2 regions of the Affinirhizobium pseudoryzae genome follow, and region 1 is predicted to be linked to the other one. Evidence: riboswitches for the same ligand, from Rfam matches in the RefSeq annotation. Region 1 holds a riboswitch; the other holds the start of a gene.
What was found. Region 1 has a riboswitch for thiamine pyrophosphate ahead of thiB (thiamine ABC transporter substrate binding subunit). Riboswitches for the same ligand answer to the same signal wherever they lie in the genome.
Positions count from the first base shown of each region.

Region 2: linked by a shared signal. The riboswitch ahead of G6N78_RS21760 (ABC transporter permease) and the one ahead of thiB (thiamine ABC transporter substrate binding subunit) in region 1 are both predicted to bind thiamine pyrophosphate.

Region 1 covers NZ_CP049241.1:1,364,247-1,378,697, reverse strand. The annotation lists gene G6N78_RS06835 (helicase-related protein) at 1-1,690, shown strand, start outside; gene G6N78_RS06830 (RNA-binding S4 domain-containing protein) at 1,692-2,033, shown strand; gene fdxA (ferredoxin FdxA) at 2,268-2,606, shown strand; gene G6N78_RS06820 (CarD family transcriptional regulator) at 2,976-3,545, shown strand; gene G6N78_RS06815 (RNA polymerase factor sigma-32) at 3,835-4,698, shown strand; gene G6N78_RS06810 (M48 family metalloprotease) at 4,751-6,301, opposite strand; gene G6N78_RS06805 (thiamine ABC transporter ATP-binding protein) at 6,512-7,228, opposite strand; gene thiP (thiamine/thiamine pyrophosphate ABC transporter permease) at 7,225-8,838, opposite strand; gene thiB (thiamine ABC transporter substrate binding subunit) at 8,855-9,868, opposite strand; TPP riboswitch at 9,908-10,009, opposite strand; gene G6N78_RS06790 (response regulator) at 10,057-10,509, opposite strand; gene G6N78_RS06785 (ABC-F family ATP-binding cassette domain-containing protein) at 10,655-12,475, opposite strand; gene G6N78_RS06780 (thiamine diphosphokinase) at 12,482-13,135, opposite strand; gene G6N78_RS06775 (hypothetical protein) at 13,263-13,460, opposite strand; gene G6N78_RS06770 (AAA family ATPase) at 13,821-14,451, shown strand, end outside.
Region 2 covers NZ_CP049244.1:605,534-619,984, reverse strand. The annotation lists gene G6N78_RS21770 (ATP-binding protein) at 1-1,943, opposite strand, end outside; gene G6N78_RS21765 (metallophosphoesterase family protein) at 1,943-3,214, opposite strand; TPP riboswitch at 3,317-3,420, shown strand; gene G6N78_RS21760 (ABC transporter permease) at 3,573-4,361, shown strand; gene G6N78_RS21755 (ABC transporter substrate-binding protein) at 4,358-5,302, shown strand; gene G6N78_RS21750 (hydroxyethylthiazole kinase) at 5,299-6,045, shown strand; gene thiE (thiamine phosphate synthase) at 6,032-6,694, shown strand; gene thiD (bifunctional hydroxymethylpyrimidine kinase/phosphomethylpyrimidine kinase) at 6,691-7,491, shown strand; gene G6N78_RS21735 (TRAP transporter large permease) at 7,505-9,283, shown strand; gene G6N78_RS21730 (TRAP transporter substrate-binding protein) at 9,293-10,282, shown strand; gene recX (recombination regulator RecX) at 10,351-10,902, shown strand; gene G6N78_RS21720 (beta strand repeat-containing protein) at 11,080-14,451, shown strand, end outside.

The DNA.
Region 1 (14,451 bases):
TCGCAGGACATCTGTGCTCATGAAGCGCCTGAGAGAGAATGCGATGCTGGAAGCTGAAATCAGTGTAAATGGGGATGTCTTCGTCGAAGGGCATCACGTTGGTCAATTAGCCGGTTTCCGGTTCACGCCCATCTCCGGTGCCGAAGGTCCGGATGCGCGGGCGGTGCAGGGGGCTGCGCAGAAGGCGCTGGCACTGGAATTCGAAGCGCGCGCCGCGCGCCTCTACGCCTGTGGCAACAATGATCTGGCGCTCGGCTCGGATGGTTCCCTGCGCTGGCTGGGCGAACCGGTTGCGAAGCTTGCTGCCGCAGACCACATCATGCATCCCCGCGTGATCCTGCTGGCCGACGAGCAGTTGACCGGCAATGCCCGCGATCATGTCGCCGCACGGCTCGAGCGTTTCCTCAACCACCATATCGCAACCGTCCTGAAGCCGCTCGACGATCTGTCGCGCGCCGAAGACCTGCAGGGCATGGCGAAGGGGCTGGCCTTCCAGATCGTCGAAAATCTCGGCGTTCTCTTCCGTCGCGACGTGGCCGACGAGGTGAAGACGCTGGACCAGGATGCACGCGCATCGCTGCGCCGTTACGGCGTCCGCTTCGGCGCCTACCACATCTTCATGCCGGCGCTTCTGAAGCCGGCCCCGGCCGAACTCATCACGCTTCTCTGGGCGCTGAAGAACGACGGTCTCGACAAGCCCGGTTACGGCGAACTGATCCCGGCGCTCGCCGCCGGCCGCACGTCCGTGGTGACGGACCCGAGCTTCGAGCGCAGCTTCTACAAGCTCGCCGGCTTCCGCTTCCTCGGCAAGCGTGCCGTGCGCGTCGATATCCTCGAGCGTCTGGCCGATCTCATCCGTCCGCTTCTGCAGTGGAAGCCGGGCACCTCGCCGCGTCCGGAAGGCGCCTATGACGGTCGCCGCTTCACCACGACGACGGCCATGCTGTCGATCCTGGGCGCAACGCCGGACGATATCGAGGAAATCCTCAAGGGTCTTGGTTACCGCGCCGACCAGGTGAAGGCAGAGGAAGCCCAGGCGCATCTGTCGAGCCAGGATGCGACCGCCGCGCCGGCTGCCGATGCAGCCGAGGCCGCTGCCGAACCGGCAGCAGACGACGATGCCGATCCGGCTCCGCAGGAGACTGCGGAGGCAACGGCTGCTCCGGACGGGGCTACTGCCGAGGCAGAGGCACCGGCAAGCGAAACCGCGCCTGCGGCGGAGACTGCCGAGACGGTGGCAGAGCCCGAGACGGCGGAAGAGCCGAAGCCGGTTCTCCTGTGGCGTCCCGGTGGCGGCCGCAGCGAGAACCAGCGTGGAGCGCGCCCGCAGGGCGAGCGTCGTGCCCAGGGCAATCGTCAGGGTGACGAGGCCCGCGGCGGCAATCGCCGTGGTGGTGATCGTTCCGACCAAGCCGCCCGCGGCCCGCGTGAGGGCGGCAACAACCGGGACGGTGGCAAGCGTGACGGTGGTCACCGCGACGGCCAGAGGGATGGCCAACGCGATGGCGGACGTCCCAACCGGGGCGATCGTCGCCCGGACAACCGCGGCGATCGTCCGCCGCGTCCGGACCGCGACAAATCGGCGCAGCCTGCCCGGTTCGAGGCAAAACCGCCCCGCAAGGAGAAGCCGATCGATCCGGATTCGCCCTTCGCCAAGCTCGCTGCTCTCAAGGAGCAGATGAAGAAGTGAGATGACGGAAAAGCCACCTGGAGATCAGCGTCAGCGCATCGACAAGTGGCTTTTCTTTTCGCGCCTGTGCAAGTCGCGCTCGCTCGCCCAGGATCTGGTTGAGGCGGGTCTGGTGCGCGTCAACGGCGAGCCGGTGACGCAGCCGAGCCGCATGATCAAGCCCGGCGACCGGCTGGACCTGCAACTTGAGAGCCGCGATCTCGTGCTGCTCGTTCGGGACAGCGGGACACGGCGCGGACCTTACGAGGAAGCCCGGCTTCTCTACGAGGATCTTTCGGCGGATGACCAGCCGCGGCTGACGGCGTTCGAGCGGGCGCAGCGGCGTGTTCGCGAACGGGAATGACGTTGCGAGCCAGCGGTATTTCGCCCGTTTAGCACAACGATCTCCTGCTCGGCTGTTTGAGGGATTGTTTATCCTTGCTATGCCGGTGCAAAGCTATTACGGACCAGAAAAAGCCGGGGCCCATCCGCTGTGCGCGCTGCAAAGCTTGGGTTTCGCCGTGGTCCGGCCCCGCTCCGGAGGGCATCCGTCCTCCGTTTTCGATGCAGACCAACTGAGACGTCACTGGAGTGCCTCATGACGTATGTCGTGACCGACAATTGTATCCGCTGCAAGTACACCGACTGCGTTGAAGTCTGCCCGGTCGACTGCTTCTACGAAGGCGAGAACTTCCTCGTCATCCATCCGGACGAGTGCATCGACTGTGGCGTATGCGAGCCCGAATGTCCCGCCGAGGCGATCAAGCCTGATACGGAGCCGGGCCTCGACAAGTGGCTGAAGGTCAATTCCGAGTTTGCGCAGATCTGGCCGAACATTACCGTGAAGCGCGATGCGCTGCCGGAAGCCAAGGAAATGGACGGCGTCGAAAACAAGTACGAACAGTACTTTTCGCCGGAGCCGGGCAAGGGCGATTGATTCGCCTTACCACGGTCTCTTTAAGGGCTGCTTAATGATTGTGCACTGACGCGACCGTTGCGTCGGTGCATCTGCGAAAGCAAATCATTGATTTCTTCCCATATTTGTGGTAGACGATAAGAACTGTTCCACAAAGCGGCATTCGCGTGCCCAAAAACATCACGAAAGCAACTGATCACCCCGCGCGGTTTCCGTGACAAAGCCAGTGTTTGGATCTTGTCGTCGCTAATCGCGAGAGAGGTTGTTTTCGCGCGCGTTTGGTCGGACCAGTATGGAGTCACCCGACGGTTCCCCCGTCTCATCCGGGCCTGACTGACCCGGCCCTAGCCTACGGATGGCTGGGTGCGTAACAGGGAGTTTGTTAAACGAATGACGACCCAGCAGAAAAAATCTTCGGCACGCCACGGCTTCAAGACCGGCGAATCGATCGTGTATCCGGCCCACGGTGTAGGCACTATCACGGCGATTGAGGAACAGGAAGTGGCTGGTATGAAGCTCGAACTGTTCGTGATCGATTTTGAAAAAGACAAGATGCGTCTGAAGGTGCCGGTGGCCAAGGCCGTCAGCATCGGCATGCGCAAGCTGTCCGAAACCGATTTCGTCGAGCGCGCGCTGAAGGTTGTTCAGGGCAAGGCCCGCGTGAAGCGCACCATGTGGTCGCGCCGCGCGCAGGAATATGATGCCAAGATCAATTCCGGCGATCTGATCTCGATTGCAGAAGTCGTGCGCGACCTGTATCGGGCCGAGAACCAGCCGGAGCAGTCCTATTCCGAGCGTCAGCTGTATGAAGCGGCGCTCGATCGCATGGCGCGCGAAATTGCCGCTGTCAACAAGATGTCCGACACCGAGGCCGTGCGCCTGGTGGAGACCAACCTTGCCAAGGGTCCCAAGCGCAGCAAGGTGGTTGACGAGGACGATTCCCACGAAGAAGCCGCTTAAGCGAAAAGCGTCTTCTCCCCTCAAAGAACCCGGCTTCGGCCGGGTTTTTTATTGGAACTTTTTCTTCTTCGGTGCGTTGACCCGCCGGTACGGCGAAAAGTGCTGAAGCGAAAAGCGCTCTTCACCTGCCGAAACAGCGGGGGATGTGGTCGCTTCATGTCCCTTTCAAAAACGTCAGGGGAACGAAACCAATGCCGCGAGATGCTTCGCCTGTGACCTGCCTCACGGGCCGGTGTTCTTCTTGCGGCCTAGCGGTTTCGTTGGGTCAAACAGTCTCATGGAGAGCGCGATGAACGCCATGTCAGCAGACCGCACTATGATCAAGATCGCCATGTCGGCACCGTATCTGGCGCGCGAGGAAGAGCGCGACCTGGCCGTGCGCTGGAAGGACGATCAGGATCAGGATGCGCGCAACCAGATCGCGCTGGCGCATATGCGGCTCGTGATCGCCATGGCCTCCAAGTTCCGCGGTTTCGGACTGCCCATGGGCGACCTCGTTCAGGAAGGGTATGTAGGGCTGCTGGAAGCCGCGGCAAGGTTCGAGCCGGCCCGAGACGTCCGTTTTTCGACCTATGCCAGCTGGTGGATCCGGGCGTCGATGCAGGACTATATTCTGCGCAACTGGTCGATCGTGCGCGGCGGTACGAGTTCGGCCCAGAAGGCGCTGTTCTTCAACCTGCGCCGTCTGCGCGCCAAGTTGTCCCGCGGCGACAGTTCCGTCAGCCCGCATGCCATCCATGAGGAAATCGCAACCGCGCTCGGTGTCAGCCTCGCCGATGTGCAGACCATGGATGCACGCCTCTCCGCCAATGATGCCTCGCTGCAGGCCCCGTCGATTGCGGGCGATTCCGACAGTGTCGAGCGGCTCGACATGCTGGAGAGCAACGAGCCGCTGCCGGACGAACAGGTGTCCGGGCTGATTGACGGCGAACGCCGGCTGAAATGGCTGCAGGGGGCTCTCACCAAGCTCAATGACCGCGAGAAGAAGATCATCCATGCCCGCCGCCTGACAGACGACGGCGCGACGCTGGAAGCGCTGGGGGCCGAACTCGGCATCTCCAAGGAGCGCGTCCGGCAGATCGAAAGCCGGGCGATTGAAAAGCTGAAGTCCGCGCTCGTCACCACCAATCCGCAAATGGCCGCCGCCTGCTGAGGCGGCGGAGGGCCATATAGTGGCCGGCGGCGATTGTCGCCGCGGGCTTGTCTTATTCCGAGATGATTTTTACCCGCTGACCCGGTGACACCACGGCGCCGGCGGGAAGGGCGTTGATCAGCTTGAAGAGGTCGAGCTTGCGCTCGGTCCCCATCATCCGCGCTGCGAGTGTGGTGATCGTGTCGCTGGCGCCCACGGTGACCACGCGGACACGCAAGGGCTTGATCTGGCTGATCTCCTGCGGGGTCATGCGGCGGAAGCTGGCTCGCAGGGTGTTCGCCGTCGATTCGAGCGTCGTATTGCCCTTCGGCACGGCGGTCAGGAACCGGAAGATCTGCTTGTCCATCCGCACAACCGTGACATCGAACTCCCAGCGCTCGGCAGAGGCGCGGGCCGTTGCCGCCGGCATGCCATTCACCGTCGTCTCGCGAACCGTTTCCGGCAGGAGACCGGCCACCCAGCCACTCGTCAGGTAATTCGTCAGGCTGGCGTCATCGGGTGCCTGCACGCCATCGAAACGAATGGCACTCTCATCCGGTCCCGTTGCCAGCACCGCTTCCACCTTGTTGTCGATCCGAAAACCGTCCGGCACGTCGAATCGGATGCCGAGGCCGGCATGCATGAAGGTCTGGTTGCGGACATAGCCTTCTTCCGGGCTGTCGCCATAGAGAAGGCCGTCGATGCCCGTCAGGTAATAGTCGCGACCACGATCGCCCACGGTGCCCTCCTGGCCGAAGGCACGGGCGTGCTGGCGGGCCAGTTCGACGCGCTGCGGCGCATTCGGGTGGCTGGAGAGGAAGTCGAGACTCTGGTCGGTGTCCGGATCGACGGAGGAAAAACGCGCATAGGCGGCCATCGAATCCAGGAAGCGCGCCGCGGCATAGGGATCGTAGCCGGCTTCCCCCAGCATGCGCACGCCGATCACATCCGCCTGCAGTTCCTGCTGGCGCGAGAAGGCTGCGAGGCGCAGCTTGCCACGGGCGAGGGCCTGCTTGCCGGCAAGATCGCTGGAGAGCACTTCGGCCACCACGCGGCTGGCAATGACCTCCGCCTCTTCGCGCTTCTGCCGCTCGATGCCGTGGTTGGCGGTAACATGCGCCATCTCGTGGCTGAGCACGGCCGCCACTTCCGAGGCGTCATTGGCGAGCGCCAGCAGACCGCGCGTGACATAGAGATATCCACCCGGCAGGGCGAAGGCGTTGATCGCCGGCGAATTCAGGATCGTGATGCGGTAGGACTGGTTCGGATTTTCGGAGACGGCCGTGAGCGCCCCGGTGATGCGGGCCACCAGCCGTTCCGTCTTCGCATCATGATATTCGCCGCCGTAACTGGCGACGATGCGCGGGTGTTCCCTTGCGCCCATCTGGGCACGCGGATCGTTCTTCTGCACCTGCTCGACGATCTGCGGCGTGGAGGAGGGCTTGATGTCCGCCTGATAAGTCTGATCGAGGATCGATTGACAGCTGGAGAGAAAGGTCGCCGCTGCCAGAAGCGAGGCCACACCACGCAGGACGTTCCACCGGGGCCTTGGCGCCCGGCGCACGAAGCTGCGGCCTTCACCGCCGCGTCCTGTCATGTTCGCCCGTTCATTCGGAACCGTCATTCTTCCAAGCCCGCCATCCGGCGCAATGCGCGGCCAATGCCTTCCCGCCGCTGTCTCCTGTCTGGTTCATGCGGATGGCTGCACTGGCTCGCCTATGCCCTGTTCACTCCTAAAGTAGAACAGCAGTTCCGGCAAACAATCGTCCCGCCCACTTTCGCAGTGCGGGATGCCATTGTCACACGTCCAAAATGTGGCGGATCAGTTTACGCTTTATGAAGACAAGACAAATTTGCTGATCGCCGCGTGGTCACTGTGTGTCAGAAAGAACCGCTTCTCGCCATGAAAAAGAACTTTACCGCTGTCGATGAAGATCACCTCATCGGCCAGGCGGCGCACTTCCTCGATGTCGTGGGTCACAATCAGGATCGTATTCTGTGTTTCCTGATGCAACTCGGACAAGAGGTCGGCCATGGCGAGCCGCAGCGCCGGATCGAGGGCTGCGAAGGGTTCGTCGAGGGCGAGCAGGGCGCGTTTGCGCACCAGCGCGCGGGCAAAGGCGGCGCGCTGTCGTTCGCCGCCGGAGAGCGTACCCGGTTTGCGCCTTTCGGAACCGGCCAGTCCGACGCGGGAGAGCGCGCCCGACACCGCCTGCCTCTGGTCTGCCGTCAGCCTCAGCGCCGGGTGCAGGCCAAGCCCGATATTGGTGAAGAGATCGAGATGAGCAAACAGGTTGTTGTCCTGGAAGACGAGCGAAAGCGGCCGTTCGCCCGGGTGAATGCCCGTCATGTCGCGGCCTTCCATCAAGACCCTGCCACTGTCTGGTGTCTCGAAGCCGGCAACGAGATTCAACAGCGTGGATTTGCCGGACCCGGACGGCCCGGTGATCGCCGTTACCTTGCCTGCCGCAAACGCGCAGTCGAACTCGAATGCACGGGTTCCGAGTTTCAGGGTCACCTTGTCCAGTTCAACCGCGGGCGTGTTCGTCATTGCTTTTCCTTGTGCCCGACGGTGCCGAGTGCCGTCAGGATCAGGCAGATCACGCCGAGGATCAAGGCGAGGCCATCCGCATCATGGGTGCGGTAGCTGCCAAGCCGGCTGTAGATCAGCCAGGGCAGGGTGGTCAGCTCATTGGAGCCGAAGAGGGCGACGGCGCCGAGATCGCCGAGCGACAGGGCCATGGCAAAGGAGAGCGCCATGAACAGCGGACGACGCAGGCCCGGCCAGTCGATCAGCCACAGCCGCGGCCAACCCGTGATGCCGAGACTGGCGGAGAGGCGTTGCGTGCGGGCGAGGTGTATGGCAACTGCAGGCTCCAGCACCCGCATGACAAAGGGCAGGGCCATCAGCGCGTTGATCGCAGCGATCAGGAGGGGCGCAAAGGGTGTGACCGGGCCGAAGGACCGGATCAGCAGAAACCAGCCGGTTCCAAGTACGACCGGGGGAACCAGAAGGACGAGCGAGGAGAGGCCCGCCAGCCCGGCTGAAAAGGCGGTGAGGCTTCGGTCTCGTGGTCTTCTGCCGGCGATGGCGGAGCGGGCCTTGATGATGCCGATCGCCATCAGCAATGACAGCAAGCTGGCGGTGAGCGCGATCGCCAGGCTCGTCAGCGCCGCCTGGCCGAAGGCCGGCATGGATACCAGACGTCCGAGATCCGCCCGCAGGCCGGACACCAGGATGGAGGCGAGCGGCAGCAGCAGGAAGAGGGTGGCGAGCAGGATGACGAGCGTATCCCAGGCGAGCGCTGTCGGCCCCTGCCCGTCATATCGCGTTGGCGCACGACCCTCTCCGGCTCCGGTGTTCTCGGCTGTCGCAAACCGGCTGAGACAGAGCAGGATAACGGCGGTGATGGCGATCTGCAGCAGCGCCAGCATCACCGCCCGCGGCGGGTCGAAATCGAAGCGTAGCGACTGGTAGATCGCCACCTCCAGCGTGGTGGCGGCCGGACCTCCACCGAGAACGAGCACCAGCGTGAAACTGGTGGCACAGAGCATGAAGATCAGTCCCGCCGCGCCGGGGATGACAGTGGCCAGCGCCGGGCGTTCGACAAAGCGGAAGACGGACCAGGAGGACATGCCGAGACTGGCCGCAAGCCGCCAGCTTTCCGGCGGAAGGCGCTCGAGACCCGCCAGCATCAGGCGCGCGGCGAGCGGCAGGTTGAAGAAGACATGCGCAACCAGAATGCCGGTGAGGCCATAGATGCTGACTGGGTTCTGCAGCCCGGCAGAGGTGAGCAGATCGTTCAGCACACCCTGGCGCCCGAAAATGCCGATAAGGCCGAGCGCGCCGATCAGCACCGGCAAGCCCATTGGCACCGCCATCAGCCGGATGATCCAGATCCGCCCTGGAAAACGCGAGCGGCGGGCCAGCGACAAAGCGACCGGCAGCGCCAGGGCGACCGACAGAAGCGTGGACAGCACCGCCTGCAGCAGCGTGAACCGCAGGATGCTCAGCGTATAGTCATCGAACAGCGCCTGGCCCAGGCCGTCCGGCGCCGTTATTAGCAGGGCGATCGTCGGCAGCGTCACGAAAAGCCCGATCAGCAGAAGGCTTGCCGCGCCTGCGGCAAGTCCTCGCGTCTGTTCGGCCTTTGTCAGCATGACGGGTCTGGAGCGCTCAGTTCATGCTCATGGCCGACAGCCATTCGCGGATAAAGGCCTGGCGGTTCTTCGCCACCTCTTCCGGGCTCATCAGGAAGGTGTTCGACGGCTGGATCAGCTTGCCGAAAGCCTCCGGCAATGGATCGGCGGTGGCGGCGGCCGGCATCATCCAATTGGTCGTCGGAATGATCGTCTGGAACTGCGGCGAGAGGGTGAAGGCGAGGAACTGTTCAGCCAGTGCCTTGTTCGTCGTGGCCTTCAGCATGCCCGACACTTCGATCTGGATATAATGGCCTTCCGCGAATGTCGCCGCCTTGTAGCGCTCGGTCTTCTCTTCCATCATGTGATAGGCGGGCGAGGTGACATAGGAGAGCACCATCGGCGCCTCGCCCTTGGTGAAGAGACCATAGGCTTCCGACCAGCCGGGTGTGACCGTCAGGATACGGGTCTTGAGCTTGGCCCAGGCCTCCGGCGCCTTGTCGCCGTAGACGGATTTCACCCACAACAGCAGGCCAAGGCCGGGCGTCGAGGTGCGGGGGTCCTGGATGACGATCTTCTGGGACGGATCGCCTTCCACCAGATCCTTCAGGCTGGTCGGCGGTGTCTTGATCGCCTCGCTGTCGTAGATCACGGCAAAGTGGCCATAGTCGAAAGGCACGAAGACATCGTCCTTGAAGCCGCCCGGCACCTTCGCAGCACTGGTATCGATTCCATGCGGCGCGAAAAGCCCGGTATCCTTGGCCTCCTGGATGAGGTTGGTATCCAGGCCAAGCGCCACATCCGCCTCGGATGACGCACCTTCCAGCTTCAGCCGCGTCAGAAGCGCCACGCCATCGGCCACCGCCACGAAGTTCAGCGTGCAGTCGCAGGTCTTCTCGAAGGCTTCCTTGACCTTCGGGCCCGGGCCCCAGTCGGCCACAAAGCTCTCATAGGTGTAGACGGTCAGCGTCTTCTTGTCCGCAGCGGTTGCCATCAACGGCTGCGCGAGGACTGCAAGCGCAGTCAGGGAAAATGCTAGAAACGTGCGCATCAGCGCCTCCTCATTCATCCAAAAAGGGGGATAGGCGCTTGATACGAGCCGTCTAATCCCTCCGCCGGTGCTAACCGGATCAGGTTCTTCGGGTTGGTGAGACACCTCTCAGCCGCTGAAGCGGCACCCCGTTAGAGCAGGCAAAGATGTAACGAGGGCGGGCGCGCTTGGCAAGCGCGCACACATTCTCAGTGATGCGTGTGGATGAAGACCTTCAGGCCGTGCGGTGCCGTGGCCACGCCGCCTCGACGATTTGCCAAAGCATAATCGATCGTCTCTTCGATCACCTGCGGCATGACCGGCTTGGTAAGGACGCCGATCGAGCACTCCGTCTTGCCATTCAACTGTTCCGGATTGGCGGTCATGAAGATCACGGTGATGCCGAACCGCTCGGAAAGCTCCCGGCCAATCGCTGGGCCTGTTGCGCCATCGGCCAGATTGACATCGACGAGGGCAATGTCGGCATCCGCCGCCATCGACAGTGCCTTTTGCAGGCCCGTGGCGAGGCCCGCAACAGTCAGCCCCATGCCTTCCACCACGTCTGCCACATCCAGTGCAATCAGAAACTCGTCTTCCACGATCAGCACCCGCTGATCCCGGACTGCCCGTTCCACGCGACGACTCGCTACATTTGCCGACATGGTGTGCCCTCTGTTGAAACGCTCCGGCCTCTTCTGTCTCATAAAGAACCGGATTGTCTGTCGAACGAGGAGCTGACGGAATTGTTCCGTTACAAGATGCGTTTCTCTCGTGCTAACGCATTGTTAATATTAATGATGCGTTAGCCTAACCTTCCAGTTCTTCGCGCAGCATCTCCAGTTCCAGCCATTCTTCTTCCATGGCAGCGATCTTGTTGCGGAGTGTTTCGAGCTCTGCGGCGATCCGGTTGAAGGCGGCGGGATCCTTGGTGAAGAGATTGGGATCGGCCATTTTCGCCTCGCGGGCGGCAATCTCCTTCTCGGCCTTTTCCATCTCCTTCGGCAGGTTTTCGAGCGCGAATTTCTGCTTGTAGGAAAGCTTCGCCTGGGCTTTGGGCGCGTATGCCTGGGCGGAAGATTGGGAGGCTTCGGCCTTTGCCTTTTCGGCCCGACGCTTCTCCTCCAGCGCGCCCTTGCGCTGCGCCATCATGTCCGTATAGCCGCCGGCATATTCGATCCAGCGGCCATCCGGCGCATCTGGATTGGCCGGTGCCAGTGTCGAGTTCACGGTGCGGTCGAGGAAATCACGGTCGTGGCTGACCAGGATGACGGTGCCGTTGTAGCCAGCGACGATCTCCTGCAAGAGGTCGAGCGTTTCGATGTCGAGATCGTTGGTTGGTTCGTCGAGGATCAGGAGGTTCGACGGCTTGGCCATGATCCGGGCCAGAATCAGCCGGGCGCGCTCGCCGCCCGACAGGTTCTTGATCGGCGTGCGCATCTGTTCCGGCTGGAACAGGAAATCCTTCATGTAACCCGCCACATGGCGCTGTTCGCCATTCACCAGCAGGTTCTCGCCGCGGCCATCCGTCAGGTAATGGCTCAGCGTATCTTCCAGATTCAGATCCTCGCGCTTCTGGTCGAGCGTCGCAATCTCCAGGTTCGTGCCGAGCTTGATCATACCGGAATCCGGCTCCAGCTGGCCGGTCAGCATTTTGAGAAGCGTCGTCTTGCCGGCACCGTTCGGCCCCACGAGACCGATGCAATCGCCGCGATGCACCCGGATCGAGAAGGGCGCAACGATCTGGCGCTCGCCGTATGCCTTGGTGATGGCCTCCGCCTCGATCACCAGCTTGCCGCTTTCGCGGCCTTCCGTCACTGCGGCCTGGATAGTGCCCTGCGGCCCGCGATGGCCGCGGTACTCGGCGCGCAGGCTCTGCAGATTGCCAAGCCGGCGCATGTTGCGCTTGCGGCGGGCCGTCACGCCATAGCGCAACCAGTGTTCTTCCCGTTCGATCTGCTTGCCGAGCTTGTGCTGTTCCAGCTCTTCCGCCTCAAGCACCTCGTCGCGCCATTCCTCGAAATGGCCGAAACCACGATCGAGGCGGCGCGACAGGCCGCGATCCAGCCAGACGACGGCGGTCGAGACCTTTTCCAGGAAACGACGGTCGTGGGAGATCAGCACCAGCGCGCTGCGGCTTTTCTGCAGCTCGCCTTCCAGCCATTCGATGGTCGGCAGGTCGAGGTGGTTGGTCGGCTCGTCCAGCATCAGGATGTCCGGCTCGGGCGCCATGACACGGGCAAGCGCTGCACGGCGTGCCTCGCCGCCGGAAAGCTGGCGTGGATCTTCCTCGCCGGAGAGCCCCAGATGGTTGAGGAGATAGGTGACGCGGTAGGGATCATCACCCGGCCCGAGCCCCGCTTCCGCATAGGCCTGCACGGTGGAGAAGCCGGCAAAATCCGGCGCCTGCTCCAGGTAACGGATGGTGGACGAAGGATGCCGGAAGACCTCGCCGGATTGCGCTTCCACCAGGCCGGCGGCGATCTTCATCAGCGTCGATTTGCCCGAGCCGTTGCGGCCGACGAGGCAGATCCGGTCGCCCGGTTCCACCTGCAGGCTGGCGCCGTCCAGAAGCGGCGTGCCGCCAAAACTCAGGCGGATGTCGTCGAGTTTGAGAATGGGAGGTGCCATGGTCCCTCAGGCTCCGGAATAATCATAAGGACGGGCGAGAAGGATGGCCCGCCCGCGCTTCAGCGACACCGAGATCGGGCCTTCCGCCACATTGGATAGGGTGCGGGACGAGCCGAAGGTCAGCGAGAAATGGGTGAGCGGATAGCGCGCATTGCGGATGGTCAGCCCTTCCAGCGCGGTGAACCCGAGCACGGAAAACAGCGCGTCTTTCGGCAGCTCCAGCTCCAGCTGGCTTTCCTCGACGACCGGATAAGCTTCCTCCTCGCCCGAGGTCAGCACCACCTCGAAGCCATCTTCCGCCAATCCGAGCGCGTTCAGATAATGCTGAAGGGCGTGGTCCGAGCGTTCGCCGCCCAGTGCGCCGGCAAAGACGAGACGCGTCGCACCCTTCGCAATGGCTTCCGCGACGGCAATCTCGCCATCCGTCGCCGCCTTGGTGGCCGGATAGGTGCGCTGCTCCACCGTTGGGTAAAGGGCGGCAAGGCCCGCGTCACTGCTGTCGAAATCACCGACCCACAGTTCCGGCAGAAGGCCCAGCGTGGCGGCATGGCGCATGCCGCTGTCGGCCGCAATCGCCCGTGTTTCCGCGACGAGGGCCTGCAGGCGCTCGGTCAACACGAGATGGCCGCCAAGAAGGATGGTGAAGGACGTGGTGTTCATGTCCCTGCCCTTAGCGCATCTTCACCCAAAAGCAAAAGGCCGATGCACGGGCAGGGGTGGTCAAGACATGCCGAAACACGACCGGCCGGAGAAGCCGATCGCCCTGTACCCATCGTCAAGCGAGACGTCAGCGCTTCTTGGGGCTGGAGGCTTCGGCGCTCTTGATCTGCGTGGTGAAGCTGCTGACCGGTGCCGTGGACGGCTTTGCCTTGTCCTTCTTCGGCTTGCGGACTTCGCGGTTGGAACGGACCTGACCTTTGGCCATGGAGGCCTCCCTTATCTGCTGGCCGGTTCGAGCAGCCTCGGTGGCTGCGGTGTCCGGCATCGTTGTGTTCTGAGTGAATTGGTATTCGTTGGTCGATCCCGTCATCTGAGGAAGACGGTGATCGCAGAGGAAGAAACAGCAGGATGGCACAGGATGCCGCCAGCCCACGGTCTCATGCCGTTGTCGTTCGAAAGATCGGAACGTGGCCAGCGCCGGTCGTCAATCCGGGTGTTGGAGCGCGCTTCGAAGCATCCGGAGATGCTTGTCACAGCCTGACAGAACGCGGGAAGAAGACAAGCGGTATCTTTGCAGCCTTTGCCGTCGCGGCGCGGGTTTTGCCCATCAGCATCGCGGCTTGCGCAAGAGGTTCGCGGACCTTACCTTCTGGCCCATCAGAAAGCCGGATCATCAGGACAGAACATGCAGTTTACGGGCACGGCCGATTACATTGCCGACAAGGATCTGATGGTGGCGGTCAACGCTGCCATCCGACTGGAACGGCCTCTTCTGGTCAAGGGCGAACCCGGAACCGGCAAGACCGAGCTGGCGCGGCAGGTGGCGGCGGCGCTCGGGCTTGAGATGATCGAATGGACGATCAAATCCACCACCAAGGCGCAGCAGGGGCTTTATGAATATGATGCGGTCTCGCGCCTGCGCGACAGCCAGCTCGGCGACCCGCGCGTCAATGAGGTCTCGCACTATATCCGCCGCGGCAAGCTGTGGCAGGCCTTCGCATCCGACAGGAAGGTCGTGCTGCTGATCGACGAGATCGACAAGGCGGATATCGAGTTTCCGAACGACCTGTTGCAGGAACTCGACCGCATGGAATTCCATGTCTACGAAACGGGCGAGACCGTGCGCGCAAAGGTTCGCCCCATCGTCATCATCACCTCCAACAACGAGAAGGAATTGCCGGACGCTTTTCTGCGTCGCTGCTTCTTTCACTACATCCGTTTTCCCGATGCCGAGACGTTGTCGCGCATCGTGGAGGTGCATTATCCCGGCATCAAGCAGCGTCTCGTCAGCGCGGCTTTGACGCAGTTCTACGAGA
Region 2 (14,451 bases), on a different replicon from region 1:
AGCCACGTGTCATACGTTGATAGCAGACGATGAATATCCGGCTGTTCGTCACTGACGAACGGGATAGCCGCCCGGATGGTGTCGCCCAACGCGTGCAATTCGGCCTCGGTTACGCGAGATGCGTCGATCTCGCGCCCCAGCATGGCCGTCTGCAGTGCTTGGTCCTGCTGCAATTGCCGAAGCTCGGCGAGATCGCTTGCCCGTGACAGGCGCTCTGCGCCGATCCGGTCGTCCACGCGCAAAGCCTCCTCAAAGCGCTGCGCGCTCTCCCGGTCGAGTGTGTCGATATGCGTCTTCCATGCCGTGTCCCGCGCCGTCCGCGCCTTCGCGGCCGCGGCATCATCGATCACTTCGCCGCGCTGTTCGATCGCCTGCAAGCGGATGGCCAAATCCGCCAGACGGGTTTCGATTTCGCGCCGACGCTCGGTGTGCCGCGACAGGCGGCGTTCCAGCTCGTCAGCTTGCGTTCGCCAGCGTTCGATCTGCCGCGCATCGGCAATTTCCAACCGTTCCAGATCCTCGACGCTGCCCATCCAGGGGCGCAGCATGTCGAGGGCGCGTGCCACCTGCTCCGCCTGCTGTGCCTCCGCCCGTTGTTCGATGACCAGCAGGGCCTGACGTTCGCCTTTATGCAGGCGCGCCAGAAGTGCCTCCAGCCGGCGAAGGGCCGGTGCATTCGCCTGTGTCGCGCTCTCGTCAGGCAGCGTTTCGCTCAGCTCTTCCAGCGCGTACCGTGCCCGTTCCGCTTCGCGTTCGGCTGTCCGCAGACGGGTGAGGATGCCGGATCGGGCCTCGATCAGGTCGCGCAGCCGCGCCGTGAGTGCCGCCGGCAGCACCAGGGCGGCCGGGTCCGGGTGGCCCGGCTGGCCAAGCGATTTCAGGACCTCGGCAAGGGATGCCTCCTGCTCGGCAAGTGCCTGGCGCCGTTTCGGCAGATCGTTTTCGGCGGTGCGGAAGCGGGCGCGGCCCTCCTCCAGCGCTTCGATCTCGGCGGAGGCGGCAAGCAGGCGCTCGTCCACGACAATGCCGGCAATGTCGCCGTCCAACCGCTCGGCCTGTTGCACAAGCCCTGCCATCTGGGTGGAAAGCCGCGTCTCGTCGCGCATCAGGCCGTCGAGCTGCGCTCCCCATTCCCGCGGCGGTCGTGGCAGATCCGCCAAGAGCAGAAGCTCGGCGGACAGGCGTTCGAGATCCTTCAGCAGCGGAAGCGCCCGCATCTGCGCATCGATCCGCGCAAGGCGGGCCTTTGCCCGCCCACCCTCGGACAGCGCCTCCTCATAGGCCTTCTGCGCCTGGGCTTCGGTGGTGACGAGCGACGCATAGGTGGCGGCAAATGTATCGATCGCGTCGCGTTCGCTCTTCAGTGTCGCCAGCTGTTGCTTGAACTCGGCCAACTGCGTGTTGCGGGCCCGCTTGCGGTGAAAGCGCTGCGCCTCCTCGGAGGCAGCGGTCAGCACCGCGCTGACATCGGCAAGGCCGGCGCTGGCGGAAAACAAGAGCTCGCCGAGATCGCCCTTGCTTTCGACGATCGCTTCGCCGCCATCCCGCAGGGAATGTTCGTCCAGCGAGAACATCGTGCGATAGCTACCGCGTGTCAGCCCGCCCAGCGCGGACGCCAGCAGGGCTTCGTTGACCGGCTGGCCGCGGGCGTCGAGCAGCGCGTTCGTCCTCTGTTTCAGGCGCACCAGCTCATGCGCCTCGCCGCCGAATTCCAGAACGCCACCGATCTGCATCGCCGTGTAGGCGTGCAGGAAATTATAGGCGCTGCGTTCCGGAATGCCGAACAACAGGTCGAGATAGGCGGAGAAGGCGGTGGATTTTCCCGCCTCGTTCAGGCCGTAGACGATGTGCAGGTCCGGGCTTCCCGCCGCCGCCGGACCGAAATCGATCGCATGGTCGGTGAACTTGCCGTAGCGGGTGAGATCGAGCCGTCTGAGCCGCATCAGGATGCCTCGTCCGCAGCGGCGGAGAGCCGCGCCATCAGGTCTTCGCTGCCATCGCGGATGATTTCGTCCACGAAGGCGTCAAGCGCTGCCTCATTATCGCCGGCAAAGCGGCGGCTTTCCGGCGGCAGATCGTCGAGCAGGCTCTGCACCATGTCGCGTACCTCCTGGCGAAAGGCATCCGATGCCGTGACATCGTCGCGCATCAGGGTGCCGAGTTCCTGCACGGGGTCCGCGGTTGCGGCATTGCGGGTGATGGCCGGCGCTGCCGAAAGCTCCAGTTCCAGCTTCTCGATCCACGTTTGGCCGGCGCGTTCCGCCCGCTGCTCGGCCTCCGTCTGCAACAGGTCGAAATCCCGGCGGATGGCAAAGGCAAGCGGACTTCTACCCGTCAGCCGCAGCCGTGCCACCAGATGATCCGAGCGGGTCCGTTCCCGTTCTGCCTCGAGTGCGGTGCCGATCTGATCGACCAGACCGCGCCAGTCGGAGGTGCCGGAGATATCCACGGTCACGCGGGCGAACTGGGCAAGGCTGGTCAGCCGTTCCTCTACCCGAACGGACCCGTCATCGCCGATCGTCACCAGCGAAACCGTCTTTTCGCCAGCCTCGTTGATATCACGCCCTTGCGGCATGCCGGGCATGATCACGGTTTTTTCCCCGGCGTGGTGGGTGCGCTGGTGAATATGGCCGAGCGCCCAGTAGTCGAAACCGGAGGCGTGCAGGTCGGCAACGGCGCAGGGCGCATAGGCATCGTGTCCCGGTGCGCCGGCAAGGCTGGTGTGCATGATGCCGATGTTGACGGCACCGGCAATCGGCGTCTTGAACTTGGGCAGCAGGCTTTCCGGCGCCTGCGGCTTGGCGAAACTCAACCCGTGGATGGCGACGGTCTGGCCGCCACGCGACAACTCCACGGCCTCCGCCCGGCCGGAAAAGATCTTCACCGAGGGCGGCAGCACCAGTTCCTGAGTGATCTTCGAGAGCGCATCGTGATTGCCGCGGATCTTGAAAACGGCGATCCCCGCCTCGGAGAGCCGCTGCATCTGGCTTGCCAGAAAACGGGCAGTCTTCATCGAGGTCTGGTCACCATCGTAGAGATCGCCGGCGATGATCAGCGCATCGACCTGTTCCTCCAGGCACAGATCAACGATCCGGACCAGCGCCTGACGGGTAGCGTCGCCGATGAGGCCGGCCAGATCGGCATTGCGCAGCGACAGCGACCGGAGCGGCGAATCGAGATGGAGGTCGGCAGTGTGAATGAACCGGAAAGCCATGCGCCGTTCTAGACCGCCGGCCGGCACCCGGCAATGTTCCCGGTCCATTCTCGCCCGTTTAACCACAGGCGTTGACATCCGTTCCGCTTTGCACGACATTCGCGCCATTCCGAGGGGGGCATCGTGACGATGCTGAGATGGCGGTGAGCCGGACCCTTGAACCTGATCCGGGTCATGCCGGCGTAGGAACGGAAACGCGCAAACGGCACCGTCAAGGCTCTCGCGTACTTTCTCTTCTCCGCTTTTGCCTGGATCTCCGCACTGCAAGGTTTGGAGATCGTGATGCACATTGCTTTTGCTGCTGCCCCTGGCAGCCTGGTTATTCTGACGCCCCCTTCGATCCGCGTCGGCTGACGTCATGCGAATGCCGCAAGCGGCCCTGGCTCTGGCCGGTCTGATCATGCTTTGGCAGGCGGTGGTGGTCGTCGTCGAACCGCCGCGCTATCTGCTGCCATCGCCGCAGGCCGTTCTGCAGGTCTTTCTGCGCCAGCCGGACTTTCTCGCCCATCACATGATGATCACCGCAACGGAAGTGGTGGCCGGACTGATCGCGGGCTCCCTGCTTGGCTTTCTCACCGCTCTCTTCGTCGCCGCCCTGCCGAGGTTTGGCCAGTTCGTCTGGCCGGTCGTGCTGGTGCTGCAGGCGCTGCCGGTCTTCGTGCTGGCACCGGTTCTGGTGCTCTGGTTCGGCTTTGGGCTCGCCTCCAAGGTGGTGATGACGGTGATCATCATCTTCTTTCCCGTCGCCTCCGCCTTTGCCGATGGCCTGAACCGCACCGACCGCGACATACTCGATGCCGCTTCGCTCACTCAGGCGAGCCACTGGCAGATCCTGATCCGCATTCGCCTGCCGCTCGCCTTGCCCTCGCTGGTCTCCGGCCTGCGGGTCGCCGCGCCGCTTGCGCCTCTCGGCGCAGTCGTCGGCGAATGGGTGGGTGCCGCCGGCGGGCTTGGTTTCATCATGATCCAAGCCAATGCCCGCATGCAGGCCGACCAGTTGTTTGCCGCCATGCTGGTGCTGGCGCTTCTGTCCGTTTTCCTGCGTCTCCTTGTCGATCGGCTGACGGCCGGTCTTGCCCCCTGGGCACGCGAGGAGGCGCATTCATTCCGATCCATTCCTCTGTCTCGAAGGATATCCCCGTCATGAAACGGTTTCTTGCCGCAACGACCCTTGCCGTCGTTACCGCACTCGCGCCGCTTGCCGCCCATGCGGAGGACAAGCTCTCCGTTCTGCTGGAATGGTTCGTCAACCCCGATCATGCCCCCATGGTGGTGGCGAAGGAACTCGGTTACTTCAAGGCCGAAGGGCTGGAGGTGGAGCTGATCCCGCCGGCCGATCCCTCCGCCGTGCCGCGGCTCGTCTCCACCGGTCAGGCCGATATCGGCATTCATTACCAGCCGAACCTCTATCTCGATCATGCTGCCGGCGTGCCGCTCAAGCGCTTTGGCACGCTGGTCGAAACGCCGCTCAACACAGTCACCGTGCTGGCGGATGGACCGATCAAGAGCCTGAAAGACCTGGCGGGCAAGAAAATCGGCTTCTCGGTCACCGGTTTCGAAACCGTCATGCTGCAGCGCATGCTCGCCTCCGAAGGGGTTTCGGCCGACAAGACCGAGCTGGTCAACGTGAACTTTTCGCTCTCCCCGTCGCTGATCGGTGGACAGGTGGATGCGACGGTCGGCGGCTTCCGCAATTTCGAACTCACCCAGATGCGGCTCGAAGGCCATATCGGCAAGGCCTTCTACCCGGAAGAGCATGGCGTCCCGGCCTATGACGAACTGATCTACGTCACCCGCACCGATCTTGCCGGCGACAGTCGCCTGCCGCGGTTCCTCAAGGCGGTGGAGGAGGCGGCGATCTTCATCACCAACCATCCGCAGCAGGGCTGGGAACTGTTCATCAAGGCCTATCCGAATCTGGATGATGAGCTGAACAAGACGGCCTTCTTCGACACACTGCCGCGGTTTGCCAAGCGTCCGGCGGCGCTCGATCGGGGGCGCTACGAGCGTTTCGGCCAGTTCATGGCAGAAGCGAAGCTGATCCCAGAGGCGCCGAAGGTCGAGGACCTGGCCGTGGAGTTGAAATGAACGAGATCATTGAACGCATGAGTGCCGCCGAGGCGGGTGTGCTGCTGCAGCGGGTCCGGGAGAGACGCCCCCGCGTGCATGCGCTGATGAACACCGTGGTGCAGAAATTCACCGCTGACGGCATCACCGCCGTCGGCGCCATACCCTCCATGACTTCTTCGCTGGAGGAGATCGCCGATTTCGTCACCAAGGCCGATGCGCTGACGATCAATCTCGGCACGCTGGATCAGGAGCGCCGTAAGGTCATCCGGCTGGCGGTCGAGGTGGCGAATGCCGCCGGCAAACCCTGGATCGTCGATCCTGTCCACTGTGACTATTCGCCGGGGCGGCTGGCGTTCGCGCGCGAGCTGATCGCGCTCGGTCCGACAGTCGTGCGTGGCAACAGGGCGGAGATGGCCCTGATCGGTGACACGCAGGCAAGCCTCCGGATCGAAACCGGGCCCGTGGATCATCTGCAGGATGGGCCGGTGCATGTGGTCGTCCGCAACGGTCACCCCCTGATGGCGAAGGTCACCGGCACCGGCTGCCTGTCCGGCGGTGTGATCGCCGCCTTCCTGGCGGTTGAGAAGAATGCGCTGAAGGCTGCCGCAGCCGCACTTGCCACCACCGGTGTGGCCGCCGAACGTGCGGCGGTGGAGGCACGGGGGCCGGGGTCCTTCGAACCCGCCTTCCTTGATGCGCTGGCCGAACTTAGCGGCGAAGACCTCTCGAAAGATGCAAGGATCGATCATGAAACCGCTTGATGACCGGCTGAATGCCATTGTCGATGCCTCGCTTCTGGATCTGGCACCGCTCAACGACCTGGCGCGTCTGGCGGCGAAGGCCGGCGCGACACTGATCCAGTACCGCGACAAGACCGCTTCGACCCGCACGATGATCGAGCGTGCCACGGCGATCCGTGAGGCTTTGGCGGGGACCGGCGTGCCCTTCGTCGTCAATGACCGGGTGGATGTGGCGCTTGCCAGCGGCGCTGACGGCGTGCATCTCGGAGCCGATGACATGGATGCTGAAACCGCGCGCCGCCTGCTGGGACCGGATGCCATCATCGGGCTGACGGTCAAGGCAGGCGCCGATGCGGTGAGGGCGGGTCGCGCGCCCTGCGACTATGCCTGCATCGGCGGCGTGTTCGAAACCCTGTCGAAGGTTAATCCCGATCCGCCGGTCGGTCTTGACGGATTGCGGGCGCTGCGCGAGGAGATCCGCGCGCTCAATCCCGGCCTGCCGGTCAGTGCCATTGCCGGCATCACGCTCACCCGCCTTCCGGATGTCATTGCCGCCGGGGCAGACGGGGTCGCGGCGATCTCTTCGCTGTTTCGCGCCGACGATCCGGCCGGTGCCATCCGCGCCTTTCGCACCACCATCGACCAATGCCTGAAGGAGAGACGCCCATGACCGCCATTGCCCTCACCATTGCCGGGTCCGACAGTGGCGGCGGTGCCGGCATCCAGGCGGACCTGAAGAGCTTTTCCGCGCTCGGTGCCTTCGGGGCGAGCGTGCTGACCGCCGTTACCGCGCAGAATACGCTTGGCGTCACCGCCGTCGAGGATATTTCCCCCGGCATGATCGCGGCGCAGATGCAGGCGGTGTTTTCCGATCTTGCGGTCAATGCCGTCAAGGTCGGCATGGTGTCGCGCAGCGAGACGATCCATGTGATTGCCGATGGTCTTGCCGGCTTTCAGGGGCCGGTCGTGGTCGATCCCGTGATGGTGGCGACGTCCGGGGATCGGCTACTGCAGGAGGAGGCGATCGAGACCTTGATCGCGCGTCTTCTGCCGCTCGCGACCATCGTCACGCCCAATCTGCCGGAAGCAGCACTGCTGACCCGGCGCCCGGTGGCCGAAAGCCGCGAACAGATGATCGCGCAGGCGCAGGCAATCCTTGGTTTCGGCGCGAAGGCGGTTTTGATCAAGGGTGGGCATGGCCGGACGGCGGAGAGCATCGACTACCTGGTAACGGACGAGGTGATCACCCCGCTCGCGGCACCCCGCATCGAGACCCGCAACGATCATGGCACCGGATGCACGCTGGCGGCGGCCGTCACCGCCGGGCTGGCGCGTGGTCTCTCGCTCGACGAAGCCTGCCGTGCGGCGAAGGTCTATGTCCATGCGGCACTGGAGGCTGGGCGCAATCTCGTCGTCGGCCAAGGCCGGGGGCCGGTGCATCATTTCCACGCCTGGTGGCCGGCGTGAGGGAGCGGCCCGCATGACGGCGCGGCTCCTGGCAGGGCTGGAGAGGGGGCTGGGCGCTGTCGTCGCCCTGATCCTCTGCGCCCTGCTGGTCCTCGTTCTCACAAATGTCGGCCTGCGCTACGTTTTTCACACCGGCTTCATTGGTGCGGAAGAGGCCGGCATCTGGCTGCATCTGGCGTTGATCTCGCTCGCCGCGCCGCTGGCCCTCAATGGTCCGCTGTCGATGCGCTTCGATATCGGCCTGAAATTCCTGCCGCGGTCCCTTCGGGGCGTGGCCTTGATGCTGGCGGATGCATTCAGTGTCATCGCCGGCCTGACCCTGCTGTTGGGAGCCTGGAAGGTGACCGGCCTCGTCGGCGGTACCTCTCCTGCGCTTGGCCTGCCGGAATGGCTGCGGTTTTCGGTTGTCGCGGTCGGTGGCGGGCTTCTGCTGGCAATCCTTGCTCTATCGCGACTGAAAGAGAATCGGGCGGTGGGGCTGCTTCTGTCCCTGCTGGCCGGGACCGGGGCCTATATTGCCATTCTGCTTGCGGATTTTTCCGCGTCCTGGCCGCCGAGCGCTATCCTCGGTCTGCTCGCCGGGTTGGGCCTTCTCGTCTCGGCACCGCTGGCGCATGCCTTCCTTGCCTCGGCCGCGCTTGTCGGCGCCTTCGGCAGCAGCCTGCCGGAACCCGCACTCGTCTCGACGGCGGTCAACGGCATGTCGAAATTCCTGCTGCTGGCCATTCCCTTCTTCCTGCTGGTCGGGTCGCTTCTGACCGCGTCCGGTGCGGCAACGCGACTGGTCGGCTTTGCCGCCGCCATGGTCGGGCACCGGCGGGCAGGTCTCGGTCAGACGGTGCTGCTGACCAGTGTCATCTTTTCCGGCGCTTCCGGCTCATCGGTTGCCAATGCGGCCTTCGGGGCCGCGACCTTCCAGCCGCAACTGGTGAAGAATGGTTATCCCCCGGCGCAGGCGGGTGCCATCATCGCCGCCACCTCGGTGCTCGATAATGTCATTCCGCCGTCGATTGCCTTCCTGCTGCTGGCGGCGGCCACCAATCTCTCCGTCGGCGCCCTCCTGACGGGCGGCTTTTTCGCCGGGGCCCTGATGGCCGCGTGCCTTGCCATTGCCATCCACCTCAGCATCCGGACAACGGGCGAGGGGCGGCCGGCGACGGGCGGCCAGAGATTGCGCGCCGCGGCGGCGGCTTTGCCCGCTTTCGGGCTTGGAGCCATCGTCGTCGTCGGCATTCGGTTCGGCGTTGCGACACCCACGGAAGCCGCCGCGCTTGCCGCCCTTTATGCGCTCGGGCTTGCCGTCTTCGCCCGCTGCAGCGGAGGATCCGTTGTGGCTGCCTTTCGCCAGTCGGCGGTGGAGGCGGGGGCCATCGGGCTCTTGATCGGGTCCGCCGGTCCCTTCGCGTTCCTGCTGGCGGTGGATGATGTCGGCGGGCTGATTGCCAGTCTCGTCCACACGCTCGGCAGCAGCCCCTGGCTTGTTCTGCTGAGCTGCAATCTGGTGCTCCTGGTGGCCGGTTTGTTTCTCGATATCGGCGCGGCGATCCTGCTGATCGGGCCCATCCTGGTACCGGTCGCGGTGGCCGCCGGCATCGATCCGGTGCATTTCGGCGTGATCCTCGTCGTCAACCTGATGATCCACGGCCTGACGCCGCCGCTCGGCATGCTGATCTATGTGGTCTCGGGCGTCACGCGCGTGCCGGCGGCGGATCTGTTTCGGGCCGTCTTGCCCTATCTCGCGGCACTTCTTGCCGCCCTCTTCATTCTCTGTGTTCTGATCCTGATCGTCTAGGAGGCATCCATGCTGTCCCGCCGCACCTTCCTCGCCACCGCCACCGCCACCGCTGCCCTGTCGGCGCCTGCTCTTGTCCGCCCGGCGTTTGCAAGAACAACGGTCATCACCGTTGCCTCGCTGCTGGCCGAGGACAAGCCGGAAACCCGCATCTGGCGGCGGATTGCCGAGACGGTGGAGGCGAAACTGCCCGGTCGCTTTCGTTTCAACGTCGTGACGAACGGTGCCTTGGGCGGCGAAAAAGAGGTGGCGGAAGCAAGCCGCCTCGGGTCGGTGCAGGCCAGCCTCTCGACGGTCTCGGCACTCTCCGGCTGGGTGCCTGAGCTCCAACTGCTGGATCTGCCCTTCCTGTTCAGGGATGCTGCCCATCTCGGCCGGGTCGTGTCCGGCCCGGTGGGGGCGGACCTGAAGCAGCAGCTCGCCGACCAGAATTTCGTCGCCTGCGGCTTCATCGATTACGGCGCGCGGCATCTCCTGACGAAGAAACCGGTTACCCGGCCGGAGCAGCTGCAGGGCAAGCGCATCCGCGTGATCCAGAGCCCGCTGCACACGAAACTCTGGAGCGCTTACGGCGCAGCGCCCATCGGCATTCCGATCACCGAAACCTACAATGCGCTGTCCACCGGCGTCGCCGATGCCATGGACCTGACAAAATCCGCCTATGCCGGCTTTAAGCTCTACGAGGTCGTGCCGTACCTCACGGAAACGGCACATATCCGGGCCGCCGGTGTCGTCTATTTCGCCGCCTCCTTCTGGAAGGGGCTTAACCCCGAAGAACAGGCCGTTCTCGCGGCGGCGGCGGCGGATGGAGCGCTGTATTTCAATGATCTGATCCTCACTGACGAGGCACGATCCATGGAGGTGGCCTCATCCGAGGGCGGCAAGGTGCTGCAGCCGGAATCGATCGAAAGCTGGCAGGCCGGAGCCAAGACGGTCTGGCAGAATTTCGCGCCGGTCGTCGGCGGCATGGACCGCATCGAAAGCGTGATTAGCGCGTGACGGGGCCGGGGCGCCCTCCGATCCGGTCTCTGGTACGCCGGCCCGTTTCGGCTTAAAGCGAAGCGGTGATGGTTGATGACGACACTCCCTCCGCCCCCGAGGCGCCGACCCCGCGCATGCTCGCCTGGGCCAAGAACTCTGCCGCCTACCGGCTGTCCCGGCGCATGATGACCGAGCGCCAGTTGGCAGAGGCCGTCGGCCGCAAGGCGCGGCAGAAATTCGAAGGGATTACCGATGAGCAGGTGAAGGCGTTGGCGGAGGCCGCTGTCGCCTTCGGCCATTCCGTCAGCGCGTTGGATGACGCCGCCTATGCGGAAATCCGCACCCGGTCGTCCGTCCGCGCCGGCAAATCCCGCAAAGCGATTGCCCAGACGCTGGTCCAGAAGGGTGTGGATCGTGAGATCGTGCAGGCGGCGGTTCAGGAGACCGATGACCTGAAGTCCGCGATCATCTATGCGCGCCGGCGTGCCTTCGGCCCGTTTCGTCGGGTAGACATGGACGAAAGACAGAAGGCGAAAGAGCTTTCCGCCTTCGCCCGACAGGGTTTTTCCTTCGAGATCGGCGCCCGCATTGTCCGCATGGATCGTGACGAGGCAGAAGAACTGCTCGCAATGCCCTGAGCATCGCAGTGCGCTCCGCATTGCAAGGCGTTTGGCGCCGATGCTTGTTCCAAGGTCAGCTTCACACCAGCAGCAACTTCTAGTCTGTGATCGGGCAGATTCTGTGCTCGTCGTTTTTTCATGGTGTTCAGTCGGCGGCGCCGTGCGGCTGAACAGGCTAGGCAAGAGAACATCTTCATGACGTCGATTATTGGGTCGCTTTCCGCCGCGCAGATCAAGCAGCTCTCACCGACGGTGATTGCGGCGTGGAACAGCGAAGACATCGCCGCGCTCAAGCCGACGCAGTTGAAGGAGATGTCGGCGACCCAGGTGGCCGCGATCCAGGCCGACAATGTCGGCATCATGTCGACGTCGCAGCTGACGGCCATTAGCGCCCAAGCGACCGTGGGTCTCACCCTTGACCAGATTGCCGCGATCTCGGCCGACAAGATCTCCAGCCTGACGACCATCCAGGTGGCAGCGCTCACTACGGCGCAGCTCGCCTCGCTCAGCACCAGTCAGGCTGAGGCGCTGACGTCCGGGCAGATCGCTGGCCTGAACGCGCGACAGGTGGCAGCGATTACGTCTGCAGGCGTGGCCACGTTCTCCCCCTCGGATATCGCCGCCATCAGCACCGGCTCCATATCCGGCCTGTCGACCGACACCTTTGCCGCGCTGTCTTCCTCGCAACTCGCCGCTCTGAAGCCGGCGCAGATCGCGGCCCTCAAACCCACACAGCTCGCCGCGCTCTCGCCGGAGCAGCTCGCCGGCTTGTCGGCCAGTCAGGTCACGTCGATGACATCCGCTCAAATCGCGGGTTTGCCGACCTCCAGCATCGCCGCGTTGTCCACGGATCAGATCCGGGCGATCAATGTGAAGTCCGTTCCCGGCATGACGACCGCGCAGGTTGCTGCGCTCACCTCCGATCAATTGGGTGCGCTTTCCGCCTCGCAGGCCGCAGCCATGACGGCGAGTCAGGCCTCTGCGATTACCGCAGACAAGGTCACGGCGCTTTCTGCATCGACGGTGATGTCACTGAGCACGGCGGCTCTGACCGGCCTGACCAACAGTACTGTCGCCGCCCTGGGCACCGAGCAGGTTGCTTCCCTGACGACCAAGCAGGTGGCGGCGCTTTCGACGCGCCAGATCGGAGCGCTGACGACTTCGCAGCTGAGTTCCTTCACCACAACGCAGATGCGGGCCTTCAGCGCGGGTCAGATCGGCGCCATTCCGGCAGCCAATGTTGCGGCGCTCGGAACAGCGCAGGTTGCGGCCCTGGAGCGCACGGCTGTTGCCGGGTTCAAGGCCGTACAGCTCTCGGCGCTTTCGACCGATCAGGTGGAAGCCTTCACGGCAACCCAGGTCGGTGCCTTCAGTGCCACCCAGTTGGCGGCACTCAGCCCCGAAGGGCTTGCGACATTTTCGACCAGCGAAGTTTCGTCTCTGAATTCCGCGGCGCTGTCCGGTCTTACGACGCTGCAGATCGGCGCGCTGACCTCCAGCCAGATTGCAAGTTTGAAGACGGCGCAGATCCCTGGCCTGAAGGCGGATCAGGTCGGAGCGCTGACGAGCGCGCAGATCCAGGCCCTCACCACGGCGCAGGTCAATGTCTTGAGCGGCAGTCAGGTCGCCGCTTGGGGGGCAGGCAAGATCGGCGCGCTGTCGGCGGATCAGATTGCCACGCTGAACACCAAGGCTGTCGTGGCGCTTACGGCGGCGCAGGTGACGGCTCTCGACCAAAGTCAGGTGGAAGCGCTTGGCAGCGCGCAGATCAAGGTGATGAGTGCACGACAGGTCGAAGCCATCGGAACGGCAGGCCTTGCGACCTTCACGACGGATGAGATTGCCGCCCTTTCAACGGGCACCCTGTCTTCGCTGTCGGCCGAACGTCTGGCGTCGCTGAGCACGCAACAGGTTGCAGCGCTGACGACGGCGCAAATCGCCTCTTTGAGGGCAAACCAGGTGTCCGCCTTGTCGCCCTCTCAGGTAGAGGTCCTATCGAGCCAGCAGCTGAGGGCCCTGACCGCGACCCAAGTCGCGGCCCTTTCCACCAATGCGGTGGCTCTTCTCACCACCGATCAGTTGGCAGGCGTCACGGCTGCCGCCATCTCCGGGCTGACGACCGCACAGCTTGCGACCCTGACGCCGGCGACGGTTGCCTCGTTCACCACGGCCCAGCTTGGGGGGCTGACGTCGAGGCAAGCCGCACAGCTTGGGTCCGACGTGCTGACACAGCTGTCGAGCAGCAGCATTGCAGCTCTGAGCACCACGGCTCTTGCGGCTCTCTCGACCGGCACTCTCGCGTCGCTCGACCCCAGTCAGTTGGGTGCGCTCACGGCCGCACAGATCGCGGCGCTGAAAACGGCTCAGGTTGCGGCGATGACCATGTCGCAGATCACCGCACTGTCGACGGCGCAGGTGGCAGCTCTGACGGCGGCCCAAGTGGGTGTGTTGAGCGTCGACCAGGTAACGGCCCTGTCCAACAGTCAGATCGCCGCGCTGAGTGCCAAGGGTGCCGCAGGATTGACGACCGGTCAGTTGAGCGGTCTGAACAGCGAACAGGTGGAATCGCTTGGAAAGGCGCAGATTGCCGCGTTCACCAGTGCGCAACTCGGCTCCCTGACGGCGGGAAGCCTCGGTCTCTTTACGCTGGAGGAACTGGCCGCCATCACACCATCGGCGCTTGCCGGTATGCCGACAGGCGAGCTTGCGGGACTGACTGCCGAACAGATGGAGGCGCTCACCACCGCGCAGGTCTCGTCTCTGCAATCTTCACAAGTCGCTTCACTGTCCTCGAGCCAGGTCGAGGCCATGACCGCCGAGCAGGTGAAAAGTCTGGGGACGGCCCAGGTTGCTGCGCTGTCTCAGGAGAGTATCGCTGCTCTGTCGGTCGAGCAGCTCCGCGCCTTGAGCACTGGGTCAATCGCGGCGCTGACAACCCAGCAGATCGCATCGCTGAGTGTCGATCAGTTGAACAGTCTCACCGCTGCACAGTTCGGCGCACTCACCTCCAGCCAGCTTGGCGCGATGTCGTTTACGACGCTCGACGGCCTGTCGGCCAGCGAGCTGGCATCGCTGAGCCCCGCTGCAATTGCCGGCATCTCTGACGAGACCATCGCAAAACTGTCACCCGACAAGATCAACAGCTTCACGACCTCCCAGATTGCCGGAATGAGCACCGGGCAGATCGCGGCACTGACCACATCGCAGATCGGCCAGTTGTCCACTGCGCAGGTGGCCGCGCTGACCGCCGCGCAGGCGGGCGCCTTGTCTGCGTCCGGGTTCTCCGCCCTTTCCGACGAACAGATCGGCGCGCTGTCCACCCGGGCGATGGCCGGTCTGACATCGACGCAGATCAAAGCCTTGACTGCGGATCAGGTCGGTACCTTGTCGACTGCGCAACTGGGTGCTTTGACCTCCACCCAGGTCGCGGCGCTGACGACCAGCAATCTGCAGCAGTTTTCGGCGGAAGCGCTGTCGGCGATCAGCCCATCCGCCCTGGCCGGGATGTCGGCCTCCGTCTTTGGTTCCATCACCCAGTCGCAACTGGCTGCTCTCACCACGGCACAG